Regions from separate parts of the Stenotrophomonas sp. DR822 genome, predicted to be linked through region 1. Evidence: riboswitches for the same ligand, from Rfam matches in the RefSeq annotation. Region 1 holds a riboswitch; the other holds the start of a gene.

What was found. A riboswitch is a leader RNA that binds a small molecule or an ion and turns the genes downstream of it on or off. The one in region 1 is predicted to bind cobalamin.
Region 2: another riboswitch for cobalamin. It lies ahead of btuB (TonB-dependent vitamin B12 receptor); the one in region 1 lies ahead of K5K93_RS11545 (epoxyqueuosine reductase QueH).

The regions. Positions count from the first base shown of each region.
Region 1 is NZ_CP081826.1:2,484,043-2,491,389, reverse strand. It holds gene purU (formyltetrahydrofolate deformylase) at 1-582, shown strand, start outside; gene pncA (bifunctional nicotinamidase/pyrazinamidase) at 670-1,296, opposite strand; gene K5K93_RS11545 (epoxyqueuosine reductase QueH) at 1,354-2,025, opposite strand; cobalamin riboswitch at 2,167-2,384, opposite strand; gene K5K93_RS11540 (patatin-like phospholipase family protein) at 2,539-4,389, shown strand; gene K5K93_RS11535 (DUF1028 domain-containing protein) at 4,439-5,392, opposite strand; gene K5K93_RS11530 (short-chain fatty acyl-CoA regulator family protein) at 5,669-7,063, opposite strand; gene K5K93_RS11525 (CoA-acylating methylmalonate-semialdehyde dehydrogenase) at 7,151-7,347, shown strand, end outside.
Region 2 is NZ_CP081826.1:2,201,367-2,208,713, reverse strand. It holds gene gph (phosphoglycolate phosphatase) at 1-572, shown strand, start outside; gene btuB (TonB-dependent vitamin B12 receptor) at 651-2,492, opposite strand; cobalamin riboswitch at 2,609-2,830, opposite strand; gene K5K93_RS10170 (histidine phosphatase family protein) at 3,007-3,585, shown strand; gene K5K93_RS10165 (TfoX/Sxy family protein) at 3,728-4,090, opposite strand; gene K5K93_RS10160 (GAF domain-containing protein) at 4,087-4,569, opposite strand; gene bioD (dethiobiotin synthase) at 4,637-5,323, shown strand; gene K5K93_RS10150 (PLP-dependent aminotransferase family protein) at 5,406-6,848, opposite strand; gene msrA (peptide-methionine (S)-S-oxide reductase MsrA) at 7,018-7,347, opposite strand, start outside.

The DNA of each region.
Region 1 (7,347 bases):
GTGCTGGTCAGCAAGCAGGGCCATTGCCTGAACGATCTGCTGTTCCGTGCGCACAGCGGCCAGTTGAAGGTGGACATCGCTGCGGTGGCCTCCAACCATGCCGACTTCGCAGCACTGGCAGCGTCCTACCAGGTGCCGTTCCACCACCTGCCGGTGAACGCCGACACGCGCGCGGCGCAGGAACAGCAGATCATCGATCTGGTCGAGCGCGAGCGCATCGACCTGGTGGTGCTGGCGCGCTACATGCAGATTCTCTCGCCCACGCTGTGCCGTGCGCTGGCGGGCAGGGCGATCAACATCCACCACAGTTTCCTGCCCAGCTTCAAGGGCGCGCAGCCGTACCACCAGGCGCACGCGCGCGGGGTCAAGATCATCGGCGCCACCGCGCACTACGTCACCGAAGACCTGGACGAAGGCCCGATCATCGAACAGGACGTGGCCCGCGTGGACCACGCGATGACCCCGCGCGAACTGGTACGGCTGGGCAGCGATACCGAATCGCAGGTGTTGGCGCGGGCGGTGCGCCGGCACGTGGAGCACCGCATCCTGCTCAACGGGCACCGCACGGTGGTGTTCAGGTAACGGCCGCGTCGCCCGCTCGCCGGGCATGGCCCGGCGCTACCAGGATCGGACGACGGGTAGCGCCGGGCCATGCCCGGCGGAAGCGGGTCAGAGGATCGCGATCCTCGCCTTCGCCAGGGCTTCGCGCACCATGCCGTCATTGGCCTCGGTCACCGGCCGGGTCAGCTCCCACAGGAATTTCACCCGGAAACCCGACTTCACCGCGTCCTGCGCGCTCCACAGCACGCAGTAGTCGCGGGCCAGCCCGCACAGGTGCACCTCGCGGATGCCGCGTTCGTGCAGCCAGCCGGCCAGCCCGGTGGCCGGGCGCGTGCCGTCGGGGCCGTGGTTCTCGCGGAAGGCACTGTAGGAATCCACCTGCTGGCGGCTGCCCTTGCGCAGGATCAGGTCGGCCACGGTCCAGTCCACGCCGGGGTGCAGGGCGGCGCCGGTGCTGCCCTGCACGCAGTGGTCCGGCCACAGGGTCTGTGGCTGTGCATGCAGCAGGATGGCTTCAAAAGGCAGGTGGCCCGGGTGCTGGCTGGCGAACGAGGCGTGGTTGGCCGGGTGCCAGTCCTGGGTGGCCACCACGGTGCGGTAGCGGCGCTCGGCCAACAGCGCGTTGATCGGTGCCACCAGCGCATCGCCCTGTTCGCAGGCGAGGGCGCCACCGGGCATGAAGTCCGGCTGCAGGTCGATCACCAGCAGGGCGACATCAGCGGGCAGGGTGGTCATGGCAGGTCCGGTACAACGCAGGAGGGGCGACCAGCGTGGCCGCCCCTCGCGTGCACGTCAATCGCCGCTGGCGTCGTCGTTGTCCTGCCCGTAATACAGCAGACCGATCCTGATGCGCTCGCGGCCGTTCTCGCGACGATGACGGTTGGCATCGCGCAGCGAGTAGACGCAGCCGCAGTATTCCTGCTGGTAGAACTGCTCGCGCTTGCTGATCTCGATCATGCGGCTGGCACCGCCGCCCTTGCGCCAGTTGTAGTCCCAGTACTGCAGGCCTTCGTAGCGCGAGGCGGCGCGAATACCACAGTCGTTGATCTGTGCCATGTTCTTCCAGCGCGAGATGCCCAGCGAAGAGCTGATGGTGTCGTAGCCATGCTCGTGCGCGTACAGCGCGGTGCGCTCGAAACGCATGTCGAAGCACATGGTGCAGCGGATGCCACGCTCGGGTTCGTTCTCCATGCCACGTGCACGGCTGAACCAGTTGTCGGTGTCGTAGTCGCAGTCGATGAAGGGGATGCCGTGCTGTTCGGCGAAGCGAATGTTCTCCTGCTTGCGCAGCTCGTATTCCTTCACCGGATGGATGTTGGGGTTGTAGAAGAAGATCGCGTAGTCGATCCCGGAGGCAGTGATCGCCTCCATCACCTCACCCGAGCAGGGCGCACAGCATGAGTGCAGCAACAGGCGCTGGCCGTTGTCGGGAAGGGTCAGGGTGGGGCGTTGGAGCTCGGTCATCGTCGGGTGCATCTGGGCGTTGGCAGCAGGTCTGGACGGAAACCGTGAACAGGACGCGCGCGGCCACATCGCCTGCACGCGCAGGACGACGACGGCCCCGGCAACCTCCCCGCGGAGATTCCAGGTCGAGTCAGGGGGACGGTCGTGTCCCCCGGCCGGGGCCGGTATTCGGGCTGATGGACACGGGCCGGCTGGCCCACCTACTACCTGCCGCTTCCCAGGCGCGAGCCCAGTGCTGTTGGCAGGATTCGTCTCCATTCACCGCTGCGGGGCAGCTCCGGAATGGGCGCGCAAGGCGCCTTCACCGGATTCCCGTTTAAATCCCTGCCGCCATCGATGCCACGGCAGGGATACCTTCGACGTGCTCACGGTGGACGCGTTGGCGGCAATGGTCAAGGGTCGATGAAAACGCAGGGCTGTGGCGCGTTTCTCAGGCTGTGAGAGTGCCTCTTGCCATACTGGGCACCGACAGACGGGAGGTGGCTCGTGGCGGCGAAGTACTGCGATCTGGTCATGAAAGGCGGCATCACCAGCGGCATCGTGTATCCCAACGCGGTGCTCGCATTGGCTCGCGAATACCGTTTCAAGAGCATCGGCGGCACTTCGGCCGGTGCGATCGCCGCAGCCGTGGCGGCCGCGGCGGCGTACGGCGACCGGCGCCAGCAACGGGGCGAACAGCTGCCTGGCGACGCCGGCTATGGCGGTCTGTCGGCAGTGTCGGCGCAGCTGTCGCGGCGCGGATTCATCTACAGCCTGTTCCAGCCCGCCGCCGGCGCGCGCGCGGCATATCGACTGCTGGTGGTGCTGACCGGCAACGCCGGCTGGCCACGCAAGCTGCTGTGCCTGGCCATCGCGGTGTTCCAGATCGCGCCGTTGGAAGTGCTGGTGTCGCTGGCACTGCTGCTCGGCCTGGGCTGGTGGGGTGGTGGCTGGAGCGGCGTGGCCGCGACCCTGCTGCCGTCGCTGCTGTGTGCCTACGGCGCGGGCGTGGCCGCCGCTGCGCTGCGCGTGGCCCGGGTGGCGCGGCGCAACCTGCTGGGCCTGTGCAGCGGGCTTAGCCGCAGTGCAGGCAGGCCGGCGCTGACCGAGTGGCTGCATGAAAACCTGCAGCAGCTGTCGGGCAAGCCGATGGATGCACCGCTGACCTTCGCCGACCTGCACGACGCGCCGCGCTATGCAGGCGAACCGGACAGCCCGCATGCGATCACCCTGCAGATGATCACCACCTGCGTATCGCACAACGAACCACGCACGCTGCCGTTGGGCGGGGCGCAGTTCTGGTTCCTGCGCGAGGAGTTCGAGCAGCTGTTCCCGGCCAGTGTGGTGCAGTGGATGGTCGACCGCGCCGGACCACCGCGCGAGGTTGAAGGCCGCAACTACTTCCATCTGCCGCAGGGTGCGTCGCTGCCGGTACTGGTGGCCACGCGCATGAGCCTCAGCTTCCCGCTGCTGATCAGCGCGGTGCCGCTGCATGAGCCCTCGCGTCGCGAACGTCGCTGCGAGCCGACGTCGACGGCGGCAGATGAGGGCGGGCAGAACGTGGCCGACAGCATGGAAGGGCTGACCAGCGCGGGCCAGGCCTGCGGTCCGGTGATCACCGCGTTCCGGGTGTGCTGGTTCTCCGATGGCGGGATCAGCAGCAACTTCCCGATTCACCTGTTCGATGCCGCACTGCCGCGCTGGCCGACCTTCGCCATCAACCTGGTCTATCCGCAACGTCCCGAGCCGGTGGTGCGCGAGAGCGACAGCCGACAGACGCTGGAACGCGCGGTGTTCCTGCCTACCGAGAACCGGCATGGATGGCAGCGGCACTACCAGTCCATCGCCACGCCGCTGGCGGCCGGTGAGCTGGGCCGTTTCCTGTTCGCGGTGGTGGCCACCATGCAGAACTGGCGCGACCTGCTGCAGGCGCGTGCGCCTGGGTATCGCGACCGCATCGTGCATGTGAGCCTGCAGGGCGACGAGGGTGGCATGAACCTGGACATGCCACAGGAGGTGCTGACCCGCATCGCCGACAAGGGCAGCCTCGCCGGTGCACGCTTCTGTTCGTTCTCGTTCGAGAACCATTACTGGATCCGTTGGCGCAACCTGGCCTCGGCTTACCAGCGCTACACGCTGGAAATATCGCGCACCGATGATCCGGCGCAGCAGGTGCTGGCCTATCGCGCGGCCTATGCGATGGTGGCCACCGGCACGCCGCCACCGCCGTCGTACAAGCTGGGTTCGGAAGACAAGCGGCTGGCGTCGCAGCAGCTGTGGGGGCTGATGGTGGAACAGGGCCGCAGCTGGGATGACCTTGGCCCGGACCTTACCGACGGCTCGCCACGGCCGTTGCCGCAGATGAAGGTGACGCCGATCTATTGATCGCGGTGCGCTGCTGCGCTCGCCGGGCATGGTCCGGCCCTACCGTTGGCTATCGCCACGCCTCGACCACCGCATCGCCGCGCAATGGCGCATACAACGGCAAGGCCAATTCCTGCTTCACCCATCCCGGGTTGAGCGCGCGCAATCCCGCCAGGAATTCGCGGGCCAATGCGGTTTCACCCTCCGACATCGCCAGCCGCGCCGCGCGTGCCCACGTCCGGTCCCAGCCATGCGCCAGCGCCAGCGAGGTGGCCAGCGACGCACGTGCGCCGGCCACGTCGCCCTGTTCCCACTGCTGCTCGGCGCGGATGATCGCTTCATTTGAAAGCCGCATGTCGTACAGCTCGCGCAGGCGCGCCACGGCACGCGGATCGGCATCCACGCGCAGGTCGGTGTCCTGCCAGTCGCCGCCAGGCGTGCGCACCAACAGTGCCGCCGACCATTGCCCGCTACGTTGCCCACCCGCCGCTTGTCCCGCTTCCAGCGCTGCCAACAGGCGCGCGGCAAGCGCACCGTGGGTGGTCGTAAACGCGCGTTGCGTCGCCGCCAGCACGTCCGGCCCAGCCAGTCCATTGCCTTGCACGCTCACCTTGCCCTCGCCAACGGCACCGGCCCAATCGGCCCGCTGTGCAGTGGCGCCGGTGTACTGCGCATTGCCGCCTCGCGCACTGACCAGCCCGACCTGGCGCTCGGCGATGGTGGTGCCATCGAAGTCGCCATCCTCATCCAGCAACTGCTTGAGCACCTGTGCCGGCGTGCGACCTTCGGCCAGCAGCGCCAGCCCCTTCGAGCCGTAGGTCGGGTTGGTTTCGAACTGGCTGGCGACCGCGCCGACCTTCGCCTGCGCCCACGGCACGCCGACACCGCCGACGGCGAGATTGTGGGTGGCGACAGCCACCCCGCAGTCGCCGGCTTCGTTGCAGGCGGCAATGGAAAAGGTCGCCCATGCCGGCGCAGCGACAGCAGCGAGCAGCAAGGCCAGGCAGGGGCGCAGCATGAACATGGTCGTCTCCGGTGAAGGCGTTGAACTGGGATGCAACGGATGCGCGGAAGGTTTAGTAGATCCACGCCATGCGTGGATGAATCCCCATCGAAATCGAATATTTCGACAATTCGTCGAAGAGCATCCACGCATGGCGTGGATCTACCGTGTCGACCAAGGTCGACACCCACCAAAAGCAGGCCATGCCACCCCGCCATCCCACGGAATGCCCGCTGTTGCTTTTGCTGTTGCCTTGGATTGAAGCAGGTGCAGGGCGCAGCCCTGCCGGACCGCCCCCTACCGCCCCGGCAACTGGGTAAACGCGCGCTGCATGCAGTCCTCGCGCGGGCACACCCGGCAGCCCGGCCCGATCGACACCGAGTTGCCCGGGCTCTGCACGTCCAGCCCCAGTGAATACACCAGCCGATCCGCATGCTGCAGGTCACACCCCAGTGCCACCGCGAAGGTCTTGCGTGGCTGGCCGTGGCCGACCGGGCCGCTGCTGACCTGCCGTGCCAGCCAGAAATGGCGGCGGCCATCGGGCATGCGCGCGGTCTGGGTGAGGATGCGTCCGGGCTGGTTGAACGCCTCATAGACGATCCACAAAGGGCAGGAACCGCCCACCTGCGAGAAGTGGAAATCGGTGGCCGAGTGGCGCTTGGACACGTTGCCGGCGCGGTCCACGCGGATGAAGAAGAACGGCAGCCCCGGCGCACTGCGGCGTGCCAGCGTACTCAATCGATGGCAGACCGCCTCGAATCCCACACCGAACTGATGCGCCAGCAGCTCGATGTCATAACCGCTGGCCTCGGCCGCGCGCAGGAAACGCATGTACGGCATCACCAGCGCACCGGCGAAATAGTTGGACAGGCCGATACGCGCCTGTGCGATGCGGGCCTCGTCGGTGAAGCCGGTGCGCGCGATCACCGCATCGATCTGCGGCAGGTAGCCGCGCAGCGCCAGCTCGACCGCCATCTGGAACGCCTGCTGCCCCGGCTCCAGGTAGTCGGGCAGCCACAGCGTACGGCTGCCGGCATCGTACTGGCGCTTCTCGCGCCCGGCCTGCAGCGCAGCCACTTCCACCAGCACCCCGTGACGGTCGGCCAGCAGCTGGCGCAGCCGTGGCGCCACGTGTCCCGGCGCCAGCCCCCATTCGGCGAACAACTGCTCGGCCAGTTCGTCCAGCTCGGGGATGTGGTTGTGCATGCGGTTGAAGAACTCGCGCACCTGGTCGCCGGCCGGCAACGTGCTGCCCGCGCCCGGCTCGCCCAACTGGAACTCCAGCGCGGCGGCATGCTCGCGCAATGCCAGGTGGCGGCGATGCAGGTCCAGCAGCGCGCGGCTGACCTGCGGCAGGTTGCCGGCCAGCGCGCGCAGTTCGGTGGCGCTGACGTCGGCCAGGCCCAGATCGCGCAGGGTCTCGCCCAGCGACTCCTGCAGCGCGGCGGGCTCATCGTCGTCGAACAGGGCGGAAACATCGCCCAACACCTCGCCCAGCTTCTTCTGCACCGCAGGCGTCAGCGGGCGCTTGTTGCGCTCGATCTGGTTCAGGTAGCTGGCCGACAGCCCCAGGGCGCGGGCGAGGTCGGCCTGGCTGTAGCCGCGCTGCTCGCGCAGGCGCAACAGGCGCAGGCCGAGCTGGCGCTGGGGAGCTGAATAATTCACAGGATTAACAGGAATCGTGGCGGACATTGGCCAGATTAAGCGGATTCAGGCCGGAAATCGAGGCGTTGCCTGTGAATAATGCCAAGCATCTTTCGCACCTCGTGGATTGTCGTCATGACTGTTGCAGCGCCCCGTATCCGCATGCTGATCGATGGCCAGTTCGTTGAATCGGCCACCTCCCACTGGCAGGACGTGATCAACCCGGCCACCCAGGACGTGCTGGCCCAGGTGCCGTTCGCCACCACGGGCGAAGTCGATGCCGCCGTGGCTGCCGCCAAGGAAGCCTTCAAGACCTGGCGCAAGACCCCGAT
Region 2 (7,347 bases), 280 kb from region 1:
ACATCGGCCTGGCGCGCGTACCCGAAGCCACCGTGCTGGGCTGGATCGGCGACGGCGTGCGCCGGCTGGTCGAACAGGCCGTGCAGGCCGCCGGGCGTCAGATCGATCTGGCAGCGGTGATGCCGACCTTCATGGTCCATTACCGCCAATGCCTGCTGCGCAGCCCGCAGCTGTTCGCTGGCGTAGTGGACGCGCTGGCACAGTTGCGCGCGTTGAACGTGCCGCTGGCCATCTGCACCAACAAGCCGGCCGCGCTGGTGCCGCCGTTGCTGCAGCACCTGGGCATCGCCGATGCCTTTGCGCTGGTGCTGGGTGGTGATTCGCTGCCTCAGCGCAAGCCCAGTGGTGAGCCGTTGCGGCATATCGCCGCGCACTTCGAACTGCCCGTCGACGCGTGCCTGATGGTTGGCGATTCGCTCACCGACTATCGTGCTGCCGAGGACGCCGGCATGCCGATCGCGCTGGTGCGCTACGGCTATCCGCGAGGACTGGACCTGGAAAACGCGCAGGCCGTCGCGGTAATCGACGACCTGCGTGAACTGCCGGGATTGGCTGCGGTATCGGCGATCTGACCCGCCGGTAGCGCCGGGCCATGCCCGGCGGCCCTTCGATCTGGCGCCCCGACGCCGGGCATGGCCCGGCGCTACCACTTACCTGGGCTGGTAACGCACGCTCAGCTGATATTCGCGGCCTGGCTGGTTGAACCACGCCACGGTTTCGTACTCGCGGTCGAACACATTGGCCACCCGCGCCAGCACCGACCATGCCGGGGTCAGCGCGTATTCGGCGCGCAGGTCCAGCGTGCCGTAGCCGCCGACCTTCACCGCGTTGGCGGCATCGTCGTAGCGCTTGCCCGCGCCCTGTACGGTCAGGCCGGTGCGGAAGTCGCCGAAGCGGCGATCGATGTCCAGGCGCGCGGTCTGCTGCGCACGGCGTGCCAGCCAGTTGTCGAACTGCGCGCTGCCGTTGGTGCGGTTGCGCGGGTCGGTGAAACTCAGCTGCGCGTTGATGTCGAAGCCGGCCACGGTGGCGCCGCCGGTCAATTCCGCACCGCGGATGCGTGCCTTTTCGACCTGCTGCATGCGGAAGGTGGCCGCGTCGTAGGTGATCAGGTCATCGATGCGGGTTTCGTACACGTCCAGGCCCCAGCGCCAGCCCTGGCCCTGCTGCGAGATGCCGAGGTTGGCACTCCTGGACTTCTCCGGGTCCAGCGTCGGCACGCCGCTCCACGGGTCGTACAGGTCGCTGAAGGTCGGTGCCTTGAACGCGGTGCCGTAGCTGGCGTTGACGCGCAGGCCGTGGCCCAGCTCCATCGCCCAGCCGAGGCTGCCGGTGGCATGGTTGCCGAACTGCTGGTTGTCATCATTGCGTGCGCTGGCCTGCAGCTGGTGACGGCCGAAGCGCGCCTGGTACTGCAGGAATACGCCGGTGTTGCGACGGCTGTCGACCAGGTAACCGGCGCTGCTGCCATCCAGGTTGTCCTCGCTCCAGTCCACGCCGGTGCTGAGCAGCTGGCCTTCGGCAACACCGATGTCGGCCTGCAGCGAAGCGCTGTCGCGGTGCGTCTGTGCGCTGCCGCGTGCACCGAAATCACCGAAGTTGTCGGACTCGTTGTCGCTGCGCCCGACGTTGGCGGTCAGCGTCAACTGTTCGGACGGGGTGTAGCGCACCTTGCCGGCCAGCACCTGCTGGCGGGTCTCGGAGTAGTTGTAGTAGCCGTCGTAGTGGTTCTTGCCGTCGGCACGCAGGGCGCTGCCTTCCACGGTCCACTCGTCGCTCAGGTTGTAACCACCGCGCAGGCTCTTGGACAGGTTGCGGTAGCCATCGCGGTCGGGTTCATCGGCGAAGCAGCCGGTAAACAGCGTGGCCGAACCGCGGCAGGCATCGATGCCATCCGAATGCTGGTAGGCGATGTCGGCACCGAACCAGCCGCGTTCGGTGCCGCCACCGATGCCACCGCTGGCTTCACGCAGGCCATTGCTGCCGCCGCCCAGCTGGAAGTGCGGAGCGAAATCACCCTGGTTGCGGCGGGTGAAGATCTGGATCACGCCGCCGATGGCGTCGGCACCGTACAGGCTGGACTGCGGGCCGCGCACGATTTCCACGCGCTCGATCTGTGCCAGCGGCAGATCCTGGTACATCGCCAGGCCGAGGTCGGCGCTGTTGATGCGCACGCCATCGACCAGCACCACGGTGTGCGAGGAATTGGTGCCACGCAGGAACAGCGAGCTCTGCTTGCCCAGGCCACCGGCGTTGGTCAGGTTGATGCCGGCGCGGCCCCGAAGCAGTTCCTGCAGGGAGGTGGCCTGGCTGGATTCGATCTGCGCGCGGTCGATCACCTGCGCAGGCGCAATGCTGTCCTGCAGGGCGATCGGCGTGCGGGTGGCGGTGACCAGCACCTGGTCGAGGTCGGCGGCGCCATCATCGGCCAGGGCCAAGGCAGGAAGTGCGGCCAGCACGGCCAGGGACAGCATTCGGGACTGCAGTTTCATCGGGGGACTCCAGGTGCCGCGCACGCCCGCGCAGCGAAGGGGAGGAGTCACAACAGGCAGGCACGCGCCGATGCCGCAGCCATCGCCGCAGACAACCAGCGCCATGCCCACCGCATCGCGACCTGAGGCTTCCGGGCCGGTCTCCGGGCTCGCCGCCGGGTGGCCCGAGGCCACCGTCCAGGCGCCTTCCCATGCCTGCGGCACAGTGGCGGGTTGCCTGGAACTGACGTGCTTACCGTTGCGGGGGCAGCGCCGGCATGGCGTGTTGTCACGCGTCACCGGCTTCCCGTTTCAACCTGCCGGCAGGGCCGCAGGTCACCTGGAAGTGCGCGCAGTCTACGGCATCGCGGCCGGCCCGTAGCAGTGAACCTGCGCTACTGGCGAGGCGCGGATGCACCTGCACGGTGCAGCAGACCTGCGCCAGCGCCTAGAATGCAGCTCGAATTATCGTGGTGCCGTTGCCGATGTCCGTCTGTTTTCCGCTGTTCCCGCGCCGCCCTGACTGGGCACGCGCATGATCCTCGACCTGGTCCGCCATGCCGGCAACGGTCGTGATGAGTTCCTCGATGGCCGCAGCGATCCGCCGCAGCTGGCCCGCCTGCCGCAGGAGCTGGTCGATGCCTATGCCGGGCAGTCGTGGGAACGGGTGATCAGTTCGCCGCGCCTGCGCTCGCTGCATACGGCGATGGCACTGGCCACACCGCGCGCGCTGGATGTTGAGGCCGACGAGGAGTGGGAAGAGCTGGATTTCGGTGACTGGGATGGCCAGTCATTGTTCGATCTGCCGGAAGAGGCGTTGGCCGCGTTCCACGCCGATCCGCACGCGTTTCCGCCGCCGCATGGCGAAAGCTGGGGCCACTTCGAACGGCGCATCGCACGCGCGCTGGATCGCCTGCTGGATGACGACGACCCGCCACCGACGGTCGTGGTCAGCCACGGCGGCCCGCTGCGCATGGTGCTGTCGCTGGTGTGCGGCCTGCCGATGTCGCTGTGCTGGGCGCTGCGCATCGACCACGGCACGCGCCTGCGCGTGTGGGTCGAGCGCGGTGAAGCGGGGCTGGTGGGCGAGCTGCTGGAGCTGCAGCAACCCTGACGAATCCGGTAGCGCCGGGCCATGCCCGGGGGATTCCACATCACCCGCGCTACGCGCTCGCCGGGCATGGCCCGGCGCTACCGATCGCGCATCACGGTGGTGGTGCCGGCCGCTGGCCGGCATTCCCAGCAACGCGGAGGCCTCAATCCTCGTCGGCGCTTTCGGCCGCGCTTTCTTCGCCATCATCCTCGGCGTCGAAGCGCTGCTCATGCACCGGGCCCGAGGCCGGACCTGCCGCCTTCAGCGGATGCACGGCGATTCGTGCTTCGTAGTCCTGCACCAGCGCCGTACGCTGCGGTTCGCTCAATTCCTGCCAGTGGCAGTCCAGCAGCGCACCTTCCAGCGAATACAGCAGGTTGAGGCTGGGCTTGAAGCCGGCACGCTTGACCTTGACGAAGGCACCGACGGCACCGGTGGCAACCAGGTCCTCACGGCTGCGCAGGCCCACCTGCCGCAGCCATGCCGCACTCTTCGGGCCGATGTTGCGCAGCTTGACCGCGCTCACGCCAACGCCCCGACGAACACCTCGGCGATGGCTTCCAGGCCGGCCTGGTCCTCGGCATCGAAGCGGCCGACGACCGGGCTGTCGATATCGAACACACCGATCAGCTCCCCACCGCGGAGCAACGGCACCACCAGTTCCGAGCGCGATGCGGCGTCGCAGGCGATATGGCCGGGGAAGGCGTCCACATCTTCGATCCGCTGGGTGACGCGCTGGCTGGCGGCCGCACCGCACACGCCCTTGTCCAGCGGAATGCGTACGCAGGCCGGCAGGCCCTGGAACGGACCGACCACCAGTTCCTTGCCGTCATACAGGTAGAAGCCCACCCAGTTCAGGTCGGGCAGGGCGTGGTAGACCAGTGCAGCGAGGTTGGCCGCATTGGCGATGCGGTCGGACTCGCCGTAGACCAGGCCACGGGCCTGTTCCAGCAGCTGGGCGTATTGTTCCGGCTTGCTGCCGGTGAGCGAGGCGTTGGCGAACATGGCCGCAGTCTAGCAAGCGTGCCGGGCCAGCGATAATGGGGGCTCTGCTGCCCTGCTGGAGCCTGTGATGTCCCTGCCTGCCACGTTGCCGACGGCCCTGTTCGTCACCGGTACCGATACCGAGATCGGCAAGACCGCCGCCAGTACCGCGCTGCTGCACGCGCTGCGCCGGCGCGGCCTGCGCGCGGTGGGCATGAAGCCGGTGGCCAGCGGCAGCCATGACGCGGGGCAGGGGCTGCGCAACGACGACGCGCTGGCATTGCAGGCCGCCAGCCTGCCGGTGCCTGACTACGCCGATCTGAACCCCTACGCATTGCGCCAGCCGTTGGCGCCCGAACTGGCGGCCGCAGAAGATGGCGTGCGCATCGAACTGGCCCCGATCGTGGCGGCCTTCGAACGCCTGCGCGCACAGGCTGACGTGGTGGTGGTCGAAGGCGTGGGCGGCTGGCTGGCGCCGTTGTCGGCGCAGCTGGACCAGCTTGACCTGGTACGTGCGCTGCGGCTGCCGGTGGTGCTGGTGGTCGGCATGCGCCTGGGCTGCGTCAACCATGCGCGGTTGACCGCACACGCGCTGCAGGCCAGTGGCGTGGAGTGCCTGGGCTGGATCGGCAACCACATCGATCCGTCGATGCAGCGCCAGGATGAGAATTTCGCGACCTTGCAGCAGCGTCTGCCGATGCCCTGCTGGGGCCGGCTGCCGCATCTGCCGGGCGCCGATGGAGAAGCGTTGAGCGCGTATCTGCACAGCGCGTGATGGTAGCGCCGGGCCATGCCCGGCGGATTTTCTGGCCGCCACGCGGTGCGCTCGCCGGGCATGGCCCGGCGCTACCGATCAATCAGCGCGCCACCAGCTCCCGTGCGATCGCACCCAACCGTTCCACCGCAGCGATGAAGCGCGCGTCCAGGGTCTGGCAGCACGACAACCGCAGGCAATGCCGGTAGCGCGCGCCACGCGAATACACCTGGCCCGGCATGAACACGATGTCCTCTGCCAATGCGCGCTCGAACAGCTCCCGGGTGTCTACGCCAGGCAGCTCCAGCCACAGCAGGAACCCTCCCTGCGGCTCGGTGGCGCAGGTGCCGGCCGGGAAATGTTCGGCCACCAGCTGCCGCAGGCGACCGACCTGTTCGCGGTACAACCGGCGCATGCGATGCAGGTGGTGCTCGTAGCTGCCGGCTTCCAGGTAGGCCGCCACCGCATCACCGAGCAGCTGCGGTTCGCCGCCGGTGGACTGGAATTTGAGCAGCGCGATGCGTTCGGCGAAGCGGCCGCCATCGAGCCAGCCGATGCGGTAGTCCGGTGCCAGCGTTTTCGAGAATCCACCGACCACCATCACCCAACCGTCGCGGTCGAACGCCTTCAGCAACGGCGCCGGCGGCTCGCTGAACTGCAGTTCGGCATACACCGCGTCTTCGATCAGCGGCAGCTGGCGTGCGTTGACCAGTTCGGCCAGGCGCTGCTTGTCGGCGATCGGCATCGTGCAGCCCAGCGGGTTGTGCACGGTCGGCATCACCACCAGCGCCGCAAGAGGGGTGTGCTGCAGCAATGCTTCCAGCGCATCCACGTCCAGGCCGCGCTGCGGATGGGTGGGCAGTTCGATCGGCTGCAGGCCCAGCGTGGTCAGCAGCGGATACAGGTTGAAGTACGAGGGTGCTTCGATTCCCACCGCATCGCCGGGTTGGGTGACCGCGCGCAGTGCCAGTTGCAGTGCTTCCATCGCACCATGGGTCAGCAGCAGGCGTTCGGGGTGGGTATGCAGGCCCATCCGCGGGCCACGCCGCACGATCTGCGCCAGCAGGCGTGGCGATCCATTGGGGCGGGCGTAGGTCTCCACGGTCTGCTGGCCATGGCGAAGTACCTGCGCGGTGTGCCGGGCCAGCTGCGCACCCGGGTAGAACTGGCGCCCGCGCGGGCCGGCAAAGGCGAGGTCGATCACGCCGGGGCGCCGCTGCGCTTCCAGCACCCGCGCCATCAGCACCTGCTGCAGCGGGGCGGTGGGCGCGGACGGCGCATCGCGCAGCGAGCGCTGCGGAACCGACAGTCGCGGCGCGACTTCGAAGCCGGCCTTGGGCCGCGGAATGACCAGACCGGCGTCTTCCAGCTGACGGTAGGCCGCGATCACGGTGTTCAGGCTGAGCTGGCGCTGTGATGCCATCTGCCGCAGCGACGGCAGCCGGCTGCCGACCGGCAGGCGCCCGCCGTGGATGGCTTCAGCCAGCTCGTCCGACAGCCGCTGGTAGCGGGGAGGAATCATCGTGGTGGTGTCTTCTGTATCCATCGACCCGGCCCGCATCTGGTTCTGTACCCATGATGCTGACGAGCCTAGCATGTCGTTGTCGGCCGGGCCTGATCGGGGCCGGGTCGATACTTCCCAAGCGCACGGCCCTGTGGCCGTGCGTCTTTTTCATGCCGTGGTGGCGGCCAGCGGCCGGCACCACCATGGGGTGTCAGCGCATCGGCACCAACGCGGGATCGCGGCGGTACAACGCCGGGAACTGCTTGCCCAGCGCGGTCAGCTTGGGCGCGTCGTAGTAGCGGATGTACGCGGCCTGCGGGTAGTTGCTCATGTAGTTCTGGTGGTAACTCTCGGCCGGGTAGAAGCGCTGGCCGCTGCTCACCTGGGTCACGATCGGCGCGCGGTAGCTGCCCGCCTGGCCGAGCTGGCCGATGTACGCACGGCTTGCCGCCTGCTGGCGCGCGTCTTCGACGTAGATAGCCGAGCGGTACTGGCTGCCATGATCGGGCCCCTGGCGGTTGAGCTGGGTCGGGTCGTGCAC